DNA from 2 places in the Metabacillus sediminilitoris genome. Region 2 is predicted to be linked to the other one. Evidence: a T-box and tRNA genes for the amino acid it is inferred to sense, from the RefSeq annotation. Region 2 holds a T-box; the other holds one or more tRNA genes.

Region 1 (7,912 bases), 2.1 Mb from region 2:
AAAGAATTAGAACTTTGGAAAGAGCATTTAGCAGATCTTTCTGGTGAGCCATGGGCTGAACATGTACTTCCTATTGGTAAGGAACCAATGACAGATACTGATGGAAAACTTTATGGTATGCCAGTTAACCTTGAAGGATATGGATTTATCTATAACAAAGATTTATTTGAAAAAGCAGGAATTACAGAAGCACCAAAAACTCTAACTGATCTAAAAGCTGCTGTTAAAAAGCTTGAAGCTGCTGGAATTAAAGCATTCTCAGCTGGTTACGGCGAGTGGTGGGTAATTGGGCAGCATTTAATGAATATTCCTTTTGCACAACAGGAAGATCCATCTGCATTTATTCAAGGATTGTATGATGGAAAGAATACTTTTGTAGGCAATGAGCAGTTTAAACAATTTAAAGATGTAATCGATACTGAAATCAAATATGCGAATGGTAACCCATTAACAACTGATTACAATACACAAGTTACATTATTTGCTTCAGGTGAAGCGGCAATTTTACAACAAGGTAACTGGACAGAAAATATGATTTATGAGATTAATCCAGAGATCAATATGGGAATCCTACCAATTCCATTAAATGATGAAGAGACAGCGGATAAATTACCAATCGGTGTACCAAATAACTGGGTACTTAACAAAAATTCTGAGCATTTAGAAGAAGCAAAAACATTCCTAAACTGGATGGTATCATCTGAAACAGGTAAACGTTATATTACAGAGGAATTTGCCTTTATTCCTGCTTTTGATAATATTGAAGCTTCAGGATTAGGTGATTTAGGTCAAGACATCTTAAAATATTCTAAAGAAGAAAAAACAATTCCTTGGAATTGGTTCAGATGGCCAGATGGAGCAAACAAAGAATTTGCTGCAACAATCCAAGAATATGCTGCTGGAAAAATTGATTATGATACAGCTTTAGAAAAATTCCAAAAGACTTGGGATAGTATGAAGTAAAGTGAAGAAAGGAAAGCATGTCTATAAAAGGCATGCTTTTTTCCATTCATGGTTAAAGAGTATTACAAAAGATGAGAGCAGGGAAAATAAGCGGTTACAGCTTACTGTTTCCTAGACGTGCTCACTCATTTATAATAATAAAAAGCTTAACAAATTGGAGGTTCATCATTGTTAAAAACGAGCATTCGCAATAAGCTTATTGTTCTCTTATTAGTTATTACAATCGTTCCATTTGGATCTTCCATCGTTATTACTTACTTATATACGAAAGAGTCGTTAAAGGATCAGTTCGTTGAAGAAAATGTGAATCTATTATATCAAGGGAAATTAAACCTAGAAGGCTATATAGGTGAATTAAAAAATTTGACGCTCTCATTTTATAATAACAATGATTTCATGAAATACCTGCGTAATCCTGTTAATGATGATGATTATTTCTCGAGAGAAACAGTTAAAAATGTTATTCTAACAATCCTTTATGCAGAGGGAAATATTAATAAAGTGAACATTGCGTTTTTGGAAGAAAATCGAAATGTGGCTGTTTCTAAAAAATCTGCTGTGATCTTTTCATCTTCAGTAAATAAATTTGAAAAGGAAAATTTCGAAAAGGCGAGGAATAGTCTTTATCGTTTCTATCTTGAGCCAATGCATATTCTGCAAGAGGAAACGAATATGGATTATAAACAGAAACCAAGGGATGTCTTCACTTTGCATCGTGCGTTAATCGACATACCTTCCAAGAATGTGCTAGGTTATATCTCTTTAGATATTGCACCTGACCAAATTCTAGACATCAGTGAAAAACTGTATGTGAAAGACAAAGAAGAATTCTATCTCATTAGTCCAGAAGGAGAGCTTATTTTTCGTTCTAATCGGGAAATTTCAGAGGATCAAGAATGGATATCTAGATTAGTAAATTCAACTGATAGGCAAGGAACACTAGAATGGAAAGACGAATCATTTGATGGGTTAGTGATCTATGATAAATTATCTGATTCTTCAGGTGGATGGATCATGGTTAAGCGAATTCCTTTTACATCTGTATTTGAAAGTGCCTTGAGTGTAGCAAAAATAAATATTTTATTCGGTGTAATAGGTTTATGTCTTGTTGTGATGGCTACATTTTTTGTGTCTTTTAAAATTACATCTCCGATTCGGGTTCTGCTGCAAAATATTAAGCAGGTTGAAAGTGGTAATATGAATGTTCAATTCGATTCTTTAGGAAATGATGAAATTGGCGTTCTTGGCGAGCGGTTTAAAGAGATGATTGGGAAGATCAACCATTTAATCAACAGGGAGTATAAGCTGGAGCTTGAAAACAAAACAAATCAATTAAAGGCCCTGCAATCGCAGCTCAATCCACACTTTTTATATAATGCTCTGCAATCAATTGGAACATTGGCTTTAAAGAAGAATGTTCCACAAGTTTATACTCTTGTTACACATCTATCAAAGATCATGAGATATGGAATGAATATCGATGAAGATATGGTCCCATTAACAAAAGAAATTGATTACATTAAGGCGTTTCTATTATTGCAGAAAGAGAGATTTGGTGAACAATTTGAGTATACAATTCAATTTGATCAGGAAGATGGAAAAATACTCATACCAAAAATGCTCCTGCAGCCGATTATCGAAAATTATTTTAAGCATGGTTTTGATGGCGGTAGTGAGTCAATTGGTCAATTATGTATACAAGGAAAAAGAGAAGAAGATCATCTTATTATCACGATTCTTGACAATGGGAAGGGGATCAGTGAACATCGGCTAATTGAAATTTATCAGTCCTTTTTGCAGGAAAAACAAAAAATGAAACATGAACGACCAAGTATAGGTTTAAAAAATATATATTTACGTTTAAAACTTTACTTTGGCGAGAAAGCTGCATTTCAAATTCAAAATCATGAAAATGGGGGAGTTCTTGTCACGATTAAATTGCCAATCGAAACAGGAGGTGGACTAAGTGAAAGCGATTATTATAGATGATGAGAAACACGTTAGAGAGGGGTTAATGTTATTAGCAGAATGGGACCGCTTTGGTATTGAAGAGGTTTTTGAAGCGAAAGACGGGGAGGAAGCGAAAGAAATTATTTTGAAGCATCGTCCTGAAATTATTTTTACAGACATGAATATGCCAAAAATTGATGGAATTAATCTTTTAAAATGGCTGCATGCTTCTGAGATTGATAGCAAAACAATTGTCGTAAGCGGCTATGATGATTTTCAATATATGAGAAATGCGATTACGTATGGAAGTTTTGATTATATTTTAAAACCGATTGAACCCGATATCCTGAATGAAACATTAGATAGAGCAATAAAGGAATGGAAGAAGCAAGCTTTAAAGCGAGAGTCGACAATCGAAAATACAAGAGTCATAAATGAAGTTAAACCATTATATTGGGATCATGTATTTACAAAATTGCTTACGAATAAATCGATTCCTTCTGATGCAAGCATGAAAATCCAAAAGGAATTTGGTATCAATCTTACAGAAGTAGAGTACACATTCTCTTTACTTTCAATTTCATCTATCATTTCAAAGAATTTCGATGGTGACCGGGACTTAGCCTTTTTTACGATCTTAAATATATGTAATGAAATGATACGACGAAAACAAAGTGGAGTATGTTTTAGAAATATTGACAAAGAAAATGAACTTGTAATGATTTTTTGGGATGTAAAAAATACGCATGTCTTAGTTGAATTAATTCACGATACGATTTATAAATTCTGTAATATAAAAATAACGCTTGCAGTTGGAAAACCCTCACATCACTTATATGAAGCATATCAATCTGCCCTGCAAACAATGCTAAAATATAATTTAATAGAGGCGACTAAAAAGAAGATGGTTTCATATCTAGACATTTCTGCTAGTCCAATTCTTCATATTTTAGATTATACACAGGAAATTACATGGGCCTTACAAAGCGGAAGTAATGAGCAGATGGATGAGGTCTTAAACCGAATTTTCCTTACCCTTCAATCAAACCATATTCTTTCATTTGAACAAATACAAGGATGGGAAAATCAATTCGTGCTCTTAAGGAATAATTGGCTGAAGGAATATGAGATTAACGAGCAGATTTCCTTTTATAATGGAAATGATTATTGGGATAAAGACGGTTCTTTTTCTTTTACGAGATTCCAAGAGGAGAAGAGGAAGGAATTTCATGAGTTAATCCATTATTTAAATCAGGTTAAATACCAAAAATATAAAAATAGTATCCAAGAAATTGAATTATTTATAAGGAAAAACTATGAAAAAGATATAACGTTACAGGATATTGCTGATCGATTTTATTTAAGTCGAGAATATATTTCAAGGAAGTTTAAACAGGAATATCATGAAACGATCACAAATTATTTAACAAAAATCCGTATTGAAAAAGCCAAAGAATTGCTTGAAAATCCTCATTTGAAAATATATGAGGTTTCATTTAAAGTTGGGTATCAAAATGAAAAATATTTCAGCAAAGTATTTAAAAAGATGGTTGGGCTGACACCGAATGAATACAGATTATCCGTCATGACAAAATGAATAGGGCATGTTAGTAGAGGGTGACTCATCATAAGTCATCCTTTATTAATGGAATAAATAAAAAACCACTTCTCTATTTACTGATGAGAATCGGTTAGTGGATCACTTTGATATGTTTGTGGTGACATCATAAGAGCAATTTTATAAGTTGCTTTAAATACTGTGTTCTTGATGATCATGATTATTTCACTCTTCTAATATGTTTATTCGATTTTTTTTGAACACTTTTAGACATTCGTGCGTAAGCATCTACATACATTTCATATTCTTCTTTTAGTAAATTTACTAGTTTTTTCATATTGGTTATCCCCTTTCAATTGTCTACTATTATTATGGAATGAAAGTCATTTTTTTACAAAGTTATTGGAATCGGTAACATTTCAAAGAAAACGGGAACACCCCCCTTTTTCTTACTATTTTGCCAAATTCCTTTGACTTTCAAACTTTAGTCATATGTTGTGTAAAAAGAATTAAAAAAACCCCTTGATTTATAACTATATAGGTAATATACTTAGAAAGTGAATTTTGCGACTGTAATCGACAGCGTTCGACAAATAATTGAAAATAATTGTTGATTTATGTTTGCCAAATTGTTAAAATATATTACATGTTCAAGCGGGTGTAGTTTAGTGGTAAAACCTCAGCCTTCCAAGCTGATGATGAGGGTTCGATTCCCTTCACCCGCTCCATACATAAAAATCGTGTACAACGCAGTGTTTCGTTTCTTGGAAAACGAAGTATTGCGTTTTTTATTTTTATGAGAAAAGCGCAAGCGCCTTGCTCAGCTCCGCCAAGTATAAGACGCTCCAAAATAGAAGGCGTATTTTGCCTTCAATAAGGAGCGTCTTATGACTCGAGGCAGTCATAAATGAAGACCCAAAATCGTCGAGAGAGGTAGAAAAAAGGTCTTCATACGAGAGATGAAGGCCCAAAATCGTCGAGAGAGCTAGAAAAAGGTCTTCATACGAGAGATGAAGACCCAAAATCGTCGAGAGAGGTAGAAAAAAGGTCTTCATACGAGAGATGAAGACCTAAAATCGTCGAGAGAGCTAGAAAAAAGGTCTTCATACGAGAGATGAAGGCCCAAAATCGTCGAGAGAGCTAGAAAAAGGTCTTCATACGGGAGATGAAGACCCAAAATCGTCGAGAGAGGTAGAAAAAAGGTCTTCATACGAGAGATGAAGGCCCAAAATCGTTGAGAGAGGTAGAAAAAGGTCTTTATACGAGAGATGAAGGCCCAAAATCGTCGAGAGAGGTAGAAAAAGGTCTTCATACGAGAGATGAAGGCCCAAAATCGTCGAGAGAGGTAGAAAAAGGTCTTCAATAAAAGTGCGACGGCCCTTATCTATTGACTGCACTTGCACGTCCTATGCTTCGGAGTTAGGCGCTGGAGCTAGACACTAAAACTAATTAAAAACAAAAAAAGTAGAAGCTCTACAGCATCTACTTAAACAATCATATATTTTGCATTGCCGCCATGTATTTGTGTAAACATGTTTGATAATGCTTGTAATAATTGGATTGACTCTTCATTCTTTTGAGATGGCTGTAAATAAATGAGATGCAGAGCTTCCGTTGTATTAGTAGAAACAGCTGTTCTTTTTGAATCAACGAACGGACTTCCAAAAGGTCCTTGTTGATCTGCTGAATGGATCTTATGATGCAGTGATACTTCACGCTCATTTATGGCTACATAAGAGTCATGATCCATACCAATTTTAATTTTAACATCACCAATTACATGTTTTACATCGTAAATTCCTAAAGGAATTTGATATTGAAGAGACAAGAAATTGTTCATATCGACTGCTGAGTTTACAGTATGAAGAAACTGCTGCTTTTGGACGCGTCGATATAACGCTTCATTTGATGGACGATAACGGCTTGGATCTGTACCAACTGTTTTAAATAATGTTCTCCATTCATTTATTGCTGGAATCTCTGTCACTTTTTTATCAGCATAGTCAAAGTAAAGAGATTCTTGAAATAATCGTAATCGACCTTTTAGCATTTGCGGGGAATCAGCAACGACAATATCTTGATAGTGAACAACACCGATTTTAAAATCTGGAATGATCTGCTTTAATTCATCACAAATTTGAATTTCCATAATTTAAACCTCCAAATGGTAGTGCAATTATTTTACCATAGTGTGAGGGACAAATCGTTAGATCCGGTTTATTCATCGATTGATAAACCATGTACATGTACAGGCATTTTTAACTATCGAAGGGAGGGAAAGCAATGAATATTGAACAGTTTAAGCAAGAAGTGATTGCTTATAGTAAGGAGATCGGTATTGATAAGATCGGCTTTACAAGTGCAAATATGTTTGAGGAGCTCAAGCAACGTCTGATTAAGCAGCAGGAACTCGGCTATCAATCTGGTTTTGAGGAGTCTGACATTGAGAAAAGGGTCACGCCAATAAAGCTTTTGCCAAAAGCTAGTTCAATTATTTCCATTGCGCTTGCTTACCCTTCTAAGATGAAAGATGCTCCGAGAAGTACGAGAGAAGACCGCCGTGGCATATTCTGCCGTGCTTCTTGGGGACAGGATTATCATACAGTCCTTCGCGATCGTTTAAGTAAATTGGAGGCATTTTTAAAAGAAAAGGTGCCTGATATCCAAGTGAAATCGATGGTTGATACAGGAGAGCTTTCAGACAGGGCGGTAGCAGAGCGAGCCGGCATCGGCTGGAGCGGTAAAAACTGTGCCATTATTACACCTGAATTCGGATCATATGTTTATTTAGGAGAAATGATTACAAATTTCCCGTTTCCTCCAGATACACCAATGGAGGATCAGTGTGGGAGCTGTAGAAAATGCTTAGATGTTTGTCCGACTGGTGCACTCGTACAAGGCGGGCAGCTTGATTCGTCAAAATGTATTGCATTTTTAACGCAAACAAAAGGATTTTTACCTGATGAATATAGAACAAAGATTGGAAATCGTATTTATGGGTGTGATACATGTCAAACGGTTTGTCCTGTCAATAAAGGAAAGGACTTTCATTTTCATAAGGAAATGGAGACAGATCCTGAAATCGCAAAGCCTAAGTTAAAACCACTTTTAACAATAAGTAACAGAGAATTTAAAGAGAAATATGGGCACATATCTGGTTCGTGGAGAGGAAAAAAACCGATTCAACGTAATGCCATTTTAGCACTGGCCCACTTTAAAGACACCACGGCATTGCCAGACTTAATAAAAGTAATGCATCAAGATCCAAGACCAGTCATTCGCGGTACAGCTGCATGGGCAATTGGAAAAATTGGTGAAAAAGACGTAGAGAAAGAGTTAACGAAGGCTTACGATCTTGAAAAAGATGAAAATGTAAAAGCTGAAATTACTAAGGGTCTTGCTTTATTGAATAATTAACGGTAAAAAAAGCTGACAACATTT
Region 2 (7,912 bases):
TTCAGGAAATTCATATACCATATTTGTTACTAAATCGAATTTACAAATAGTTGCTGCACGTTCTATACTATTCTTTTCATCGTTACTTGCATGAATTTTATCCGCTAATAAACGGGATAGCTTTACAATACGTTTAACTTTCTCTCCAAGAGTACCTAATTCTTCATGGAATACAATTTTATCTAATTTTAATACAGCATTTTCAATCTTCAACTTTTGATCTTCTTTATAGAAGAAATTTGCATCAGATAATCTAGCACGTAACACTTTTTCATTCCCTTTTGCAACATTTTCAAGATGATTATGGTCACCATTACGTACTGTAACAAAAAATGGCTGTAGCTCTCCCTTTTGATTTCGAACCGGGAAGTAGCGTTGGTGTTCTTTCATTGTTGTAACTAATACTTCATCTGGTAAAGATAAATAATCTTCTTCAAATTTTCCGAAAAGTGCCATTGGATACTCGACAAGATTATTTACTTCTTCGAGCAGCTCCTCGTCAACAGGAATAACCCAATTTTGTTCATTTTCAAAATCATTCAACTGAGTAGTAATCGCTTCTTTACGTTTTACAGGATCAGCTAAAACGAATTGTTCTAATAGTACGGCTTCATATAATGCCGGTGCAGAAATTTCAACTTTCTTACCTAAAAAGCGATGGCCATAGCTATGTGAGTTTGTTGTCACTCCTGCGATTTCAAACGGTATAACATCATTACCGAATAAGGCAACAATCCATTTAATCGGTCGAATATAACGCATTTCCTGACTGCCCCAACGCATGTTTTTAGGAAAGCTTAAGCCAGTTATCAATCCGCGTATATCTGTTAAAAGTGTTTTAGATTCCTGGCCTTTAATGAATTTTTGCACATGTGCATATTCAACACCATTTATTTCTTTAAAGTAAATATCGTCAACTGTTGCTCCTTGACCTTTTGTAAAACCTATCGCTGCTTTTGACCAATTTCCTTCTTGGTCTAATGCAATTTTTTTAGCGGGGCCTTTTGCCTCTTCTTCGATATCAGGTTGTTTTTCGGCTACATCTTTTATTAAAACAGCAAGTCTTCGTGGTGTTGAAAAAGTTTTAACTGCTCCGAAAGCAAGTTGTTTATCTTCTAACCAGTTTGAAAGCTTCTCAGCAAACTGATTCATTGCATCTGTTACATACTGTGCAGGAATTTCTTCTAATCCTATTTCAATCAATAAATCCTGATTACTCATCTTGCGCCTCTCCTTCCTTAATTAACATTGGAAAACCAAGTTTTTCTCTTTCATCATAAAATGTTTTAGCTACTTTTCTGGCTAAATTACGAACACGTCCAATATATCCTGTTCGCTCTGTAACAGAAATAGCACCTTTCGCATCAAGTAAATTAAACGTATGAGAGCATTTTAAGACATAGTCATATGCTGGATGGACAAGACCTTCATCCATTTGACGATTCGCTTCTTTTTCATACGTTGAAAATAGATGAAACAGCATATCAGTATCAGATGTTTCAAAGGTATATTTTGAATGCTCGTATTCAGGCATTAAGAAAATATCACGAACAGTAAAACCATCTGTCCATTCTAAATCAAACACATTTTCTTTATCTTGAATATATGAAGCTAGCCTCTCAATCCCATATGTAATTTCAGCTGAGACAGGTTTACATTCTAATCCGCCAACTTGTTGAAAATAGGTGAATTGTGTAATTTCCATTCCATCAAGCCATACTTCCCAACCTAAACCAGCACAACCAAGTGAAGGATTTTCCCAGTTATCTTCAACAAAACGAATATCATGCTCTAATGGATTAATACCTAAGGCACGTAAAGAATCTAAATATAGTTCTTGAATATTATCTGGAGAAGGCTTCATTATTACTTGGAATTGGTGATGCTGATAGAGTCTGTTTGGATTTTCTCCATAACGTCCATCTGCAGGTCTTCTTGAAGGTTCAACATATGCTACATTCCAAGGCTCAGGTCCAATACTTCTTAAAAATGTATACGGACTCATCGTACCCGCACCTTTTTCTGTATCATACGCTTGCATTAATATACAGCCTTGGTCTGACCAATGTTTTTGCAGCGTTAAAATCATTTCTTGAATGTTCATAAACACATTCCTCCTTATATATTTTGTAAAGCAAGACTTACGCTAAGAAAGCCCTGCTGTGACTTTGCTTGACTTGGACGTACTGTCCTTGGATCTTTACAGGTATTTCCTACTAGTCTCCTATAATGTCAAAGGGATTTACTGCATGTCATTGCAAGGGTTAAATACAAAAAGCTCTCGTCCCTATGCCAAAATAATTGACATAGGGACGAGAGCATACCCGCGGTTCCACCCTAATTGCTTATCACAAAAATGAAAAGCCACTTTAAATAATTGCTCCAGAATGCCTTTCGTTACGAACCAACCCTTAGCTCACACCATCCTAAGGTCGCTTACACTTGGCTATCGTAAGTACTCTTTTCCTTCAACGCATAAATGTTATATTATATTTGCATATTAAGCGAAAAATAGACAGATGTCAACTTTTGATAACATATGTTAATTAATAATCCTAGGACAAATACATATTAATCCTGAATCCATATAGGATTAGTAATCAGAACTACTCTTAATTCAACTTTCTTTTCTGTATAGAATTATTATAGCTTTCCTTTTAAATTATCCAATTGATCTAAAAATCGTTTCGATTTTATCGTAAGTCCTGAATACTCCTGATAATAAGCTTCGATGACAGTTTTAAGCTCCTTTTTCGTTTCAGGCTTAACTGAAATGTTACCTAAACGTTTTAAATCAAAATAATAAAATAAACGTAATAATTTAACTGTCATCTGTGAAATAGGCAATCTGTAAGGATCTTGTTCAAAACATCTATGACACAAAAATCCACCTTCTCGAATTGAAAAGTGAAATGTCCCATCTTTATGTCCACATACTACACAACCATCAAGTTGTGGATGAAGCCCTAGAACACTTAGCATTTTCATTTCAAAAATATTAAGTAAGATATCTGGATCAACATCTTCGTCTAAATAGTGAAGTGTCTGCTTAAGTAATTCAAATAAAAATGGATTTTTCTCAAAGTTTTCTGTGCTTTTATCTAGTAATTCCACTATGTATGATGCGTATGCAGTTAGAAAGATATCCTCACGAATACTTCTTAATGAATAGATTGTTTCACCTTGCTGAAGACTGCCTAATCCAGTTGATTTCTGAAATAAAAATATTCCATACGTAAAAAGTTGGGTAATGGACGTAAGGCGACTATTTGGTTTTTTAGCGCCTCTTGCCATAACCCCAACTTTTCCGAGTTCTCGAGTATATATAGTGATAATTTTGTTTGTTTCACCGTAATCCGTTGAACGTATTACAATGCCTTCACATTTTTGAAGCAAAATCTCCCTCACCTTCCAAGGTTCAGGCAAGATCAAAAAATTGGAAAATCCATTTCAGCTAGTTCATCATCTTGAGAATCGGGTCCGTCATCATTCTCCTTTTCTAATTCTTTAAAAAGAAGATACGTATCAATACTACCTGTTTGCGAAAACACTTTCCAGGTAAAATCCAACATATAAACCCCACCTTTCAGTAGTTAAGACTAGCAAACATCTATCCAATTTCTTTATAGTTATCTTGACCTTCTCTTCTCCAATTCATGTCAAACAATATTTGTTAATTTTTTTATTGATAATTTAGTTACTAACAAAATTCTTTGTCATCCTAATAACGCAACATTAGATACTTAGTATTCATCTTCTCTAAATCCATAATCACGTAGTTGTGATGCTTTATTTCGCCAATCTTTTTGAACCTTTACCCATAGTTCTAAATAAACTTTAGAACCAAGTAATGCCTCAATATCAACTCTTGCTCGTTTTCCTACTTCTTTTAACATGCTGCCTTTTTTACCAATAACAATTCCCTTTTGTGAATCGCGTTCAACAATGATTGTTGCTCCGACATATATCGCTTGATTATTTTCCCGTCTTTCAAGCGTATCCATTACGACTGCTATCGAATGAGGAATTTCTTCTCTTGTTAAATGAAGTACTTTCTCACGAATTAATTCTGTGATAATAAAACGCTCTGGATGATCTGTTACTTGATCCTCAGGATAATACTGTGGTCCTTCAGGTAATACCTCTTCAATTTGCCTTAACAATGTTTCAATATTGTTTCCTTGCAATGCAGAAATTGGAACAATTTCTTGAAAAGGATATAATTTTTTATATTGTTCTATTAAAGGTAAAAGCTGATCGGGATGTATTTGATCAATTTTATTAATAATCAGGAAAACTGGTGTTTTCGTTTGTTTTAATCTCTCAATAATAAATTCATCACCACGGCCATATCCTTCTTCAGCATTGATCATAAAAAGAATCAGATCTACTTCTTTTAATGTGTTTTGGGCAACCTTCATCATGAAGTCGCCCAGCTTATGCTTAGGCTTATGAATCCCTGGAGTATCAATAAATACTGTTTGCGAGTGGTTTGTAGTATAAACCCCTTGGATTTTGTTACGAGTTGTTTGCGGTTTATCACTCATTATTGCAATTTTTTGCCCGATAACTTTATTAATGAACGTTGATTTTCCAACATTTGGTCTACCGATAATAGATACAAAGCCAGATTTAAATGCTTGATTATTCATGCAAGTCCTCCGCTGAAAAACCACCTGGCAGTAATTCATGTACTGTTAGTTGTTCGATATCGCCATTTAAGTTCGTTAAGATTACTTTCATGTCTTTTGGGCAAAGCTCAAGTAATACTTGACGACATGCTCCACATGGCGGAACAGGTCTTTTTGTATCAGCTACTACTGCTATAGCAGCAAACTCTTTATCGCCTTCAGAAATAGCTTTAAAAATGGCTGTTCGTTCCGCACAGTTTGTCATACTATATGCTGCATTTTCTATATTGCATCCTCTATATATTTTACCATCATTTGTTAATAAAGCGGCACCTACTTTGAATTTAGAGTAAGGTGTATAGGCTTTTTCACGTGCTGCTTCTGCTTCTTTGATGAGTAGTTCGATGTTCACTAAATTTCTTCCTTTCTAAATGACATTGCGCCATTGCTCTTCTTTATTTTACCTAATTATTCCTTAAATTTCACGCATTCTAAGCATTTGTAATTTAATTGTAAGAATTTTTAGAATTAACAATTAATAAAATAAAGTGGGAGTTTCATTTTTTTCCAATCTTCCTGACTGTTAATTGTTAGATTTAATTAAAGCGGGAAATGTTGAAACAAAATGATTAATCCTATTATAACTGATAATATCGCATATACAAAAACAGCACCAGCTGCTGCATCTTTAGCTGCCTTAGCGAGCGGCATTACATCATCAGTTACTAGATCTACAACATGCTCTAATGCTGTATTCATCAATTCTAATGCTAGCATTCCACCAATTAAAAACAACACAACGATCCATTCAAATACTGTAAATGGGAGTAGAAAACCTACTATGATCATCACAATAGAAATACTAACATGAATTTGAAAATTCCGTTCAGTTTGACATGTTCGAATAATCCCGCTCCACGCATAAGTAAAACTTTTATAAAAACGCTTCCACTCAGAGACTTTCGGGTCTTTTAAGTCCATACCGGTCTAAAATATCCTTTTGTTTTGTAAACATCTTTTTTTCATCTTCTTCATTCATATGATCATACCCTAGTAAGTGTAAAAAGCCATGAACGGCTAAAAATCCTAGTTCTCTAATAAATGAATGACCATACTCTATCGCCTGTTCCCTCGCGCGTGGAATAGAAATGATAATATCCCCCAAAACTGGCGGTTGTTCTAAACCAACAATTGCAATTTCTCCTTCTCCAATTTCTTCAAGAGCAAAAGATATCACATCTGTAGGTTGGTCCTTATCCCGATAATCACGGTTTACTTCTTGTATACGCTCATTTGTTACGAATGTTACTGATAGCTCAGCATCCTGTGCTACTTCTTCTACCCTTGCTGCAAATTGTAATAATTCTTCAACAGTCTTAATCTCTTCAGTCGTTAATTCATTTGTTTCATCTATATAATCGATGATTAATTTCATCTTATTTCACCTTCTGTTTTTTCGTTAATTCTGGATATTCTATTCTTGAATGAAAAATTCCATTTAATGATTCACATAATGATTTTGCGATAATATCTAGCTCTCTAAGCGTAATATCACACTCATCTAATTGATGATCTTGTAATCGGTCTGAGATGATCGAACGTACCAGCTTCTCGATTTTATCAGGAGTTGGATTTGACATTGATCGTACAGCCGCTTCTACACTATCAGCAATTGAAATGATGGCAATTTCCTTTGTTTGTGGTTTTGGACCTGGATAACGGAATTCCTCTTCATAGATATTCTCATTTGATTCTTTTGCTTGATGATAAAAATATTTAAGTAATGTTGTTCCATGATGCTGTTCTGCAATATCAATAAATTCTTTTGGCATTTTATTTTTTTTGAGAATCTCAACACCATCTGTTACATGAGAAATGATGACATTTTTACTTAATTGTGCTGATAGCTTATTATGTGGATTTTCAATATTCATTTGATTTTCAATGAAATACTGAGGACGTTTCGTTTTCCCGATATCATGATAATAAGAACCAACTCTTGCTAACAATCCATCAGCACCTATCGCTTCACATGCTGATTCAGATAAGTTCGCAACCATAACACTATGATGATACGTTCCAGGTGTTTCAGTTAAAATTTTTCTTAGCATTGGATGATTAGGATTTGATAGCTCAATTAATCTCATCGTTGACAAAATTCCAAATCCTGTTTCAAAAAATGGCATAAAGCCAATTGTTAATACAGATGAGACAAGTCCTGATACACATGCCATAATGAAGTAGGAGCCAATTTCAACATTTGAATATCCACCGTTTCTAATTAGCATAATCGCTGTTAAGGAAATAATATTTATCCCTGCAATGAACAAGCCTGCTTGAAGTATTTTTGAACGCAGATTATGCTCTCCTAAAAATAATACCCCTGCTAGACTCCCAAATAAGAAGTAGATCCCTACTGCAAAGTTAAAACTTCCTGTAACACCTTCATTAAAGATAATACTGCCACAAATAGCAAAAATCATACAGGTTAAAATCGCTAATCGTTCATTAAGTAACAATTTAACAAGAATAGCACCAAAGGCAACCGGAACGATATAGCCTATATGTGAATAATCAATTTTTTGAAATAGACTAACAATCTTCATCAATAGAACGGTTATCGCAAATATTAAACAGTATAAAAGCAAGGAATTATTTTTCTTTGAAATGGGACTATCTTTCTTTTCAAAATAATAAACAATCCCTGCAATGACGAGTAAAATAAATAAACCTAATCCTAAATACGGCTTAAAGGACTGTTGATCATCAAGTAATCCAACAAGACCAAGTTTACGATAAATTTCACGATTTATTAATTCGCCTTCTTCAACAAGTATTTGTCCTTGTTTTATTTGTGATTCTTTTACATTATCAACTGCTTGCTGCCGTTTTTCCTCTGTTGCTTGCAAATCAAATACATAGTTAGGTGTAATCGAATATTTTGCTAATTCAGTAGCTGATTTTAGAAGATCTGAATGAAGTGAAGTAAACTGTAATTCTTCTACAACTTGTTTCTTTGCTTCAGTCAATTGTACAATCGGTATTTCCTTGCTCATGATATTGTTAACAACGGTAACGACTGCATCTTTTGCCAATTCTAATTCATCATCAGTTGCATTAACGAGCGGCAGAAAAGTCTCTTTTGAAATTTTTTCATTGATAGATGGAGTTAGCTTTTCTTGTACAAGGGTAACCTTCTCTTCTGGTGTTAACGGAGATTTGGAATCAGCCTCATCACCTTTTTTCTCACTTTTCTCTTCTACCCTAACTTCAATAATCGT

Evidence for each region. The T-box of region 2 lies ahead of glyQ (glycine--tRNA ligase subunit alpha). A T-box ahead of a tRNA ligase gene usually reads a tRNA of that ligase, here a tRNA-Gly.
Region 1: it has a tRNA-Gly gene. The T-box ahead of glyQ (glycine--tRNA ligase subunit alpha) is inferred to sense a tRNA for this amino acid. The anticodon was not compared.

The regions. Positions count from the first base shown of each region.
Region 1 covers NZ_CP046266.1:649,569-657,480, forward strand. The annotation lists gene GMB29_RS03440 (ABC transporter substrate-binding protein) at 1-963, shown strand, start outside; gene GMB29_RS03445 (sensor histidine kinase) at 1,132-2,952, shown strand; gene GMB29_RS03450 (response regulator transcription factor) at 2,930-4,510, shown strand; tRNA gene GMB29_RS03455 (tRNA-Gly) at 5,126-5,199, shown strand; gene GMB29_RS03460 (B3/B4 domain-containing protein) at 5,958-6,620, opposite strand; gene queG (tRNA epoxyqueuosine(34) reductase QueG) at 6,755-7,888, shown strand.
Region 2 covers NZ_CP046266.1:4,117,640-4,125,551, forward strand. The annotation lists gene glyS (glycine--tRNA ligase subunit beta) at 1-1,221, opposite strand, end outside; gene glyQ (glycine--tRNA ligase subunit alpha) at 1,214-2,104, opposite strand; T-box leader at 2,306-2,481, opposite strand; gene recO (DNA repair protein RecO) at 2,644-3,396, opposite strand; gene GMB29_RS19850 (YqzL family protein) at 3,429-3,572, opposite strand; gene era (GTPase Era) at 3,744-4,652, opposite strand; gene GMB29_RS19860 (cytidine deaminase) at 4,645-5,043, opposite strand; gene GMB29_RS19865 (diacylglycerol kinase family protein) at 5,232-5,612, opposite strand; gene ybeY (rRNA maturation RNase YbeY) at 5,584-6,066, opposite strand; gene GMB29_RS19875 (HD family phosphohydrolase) at 6,068-7,912, opposite strand, start outside.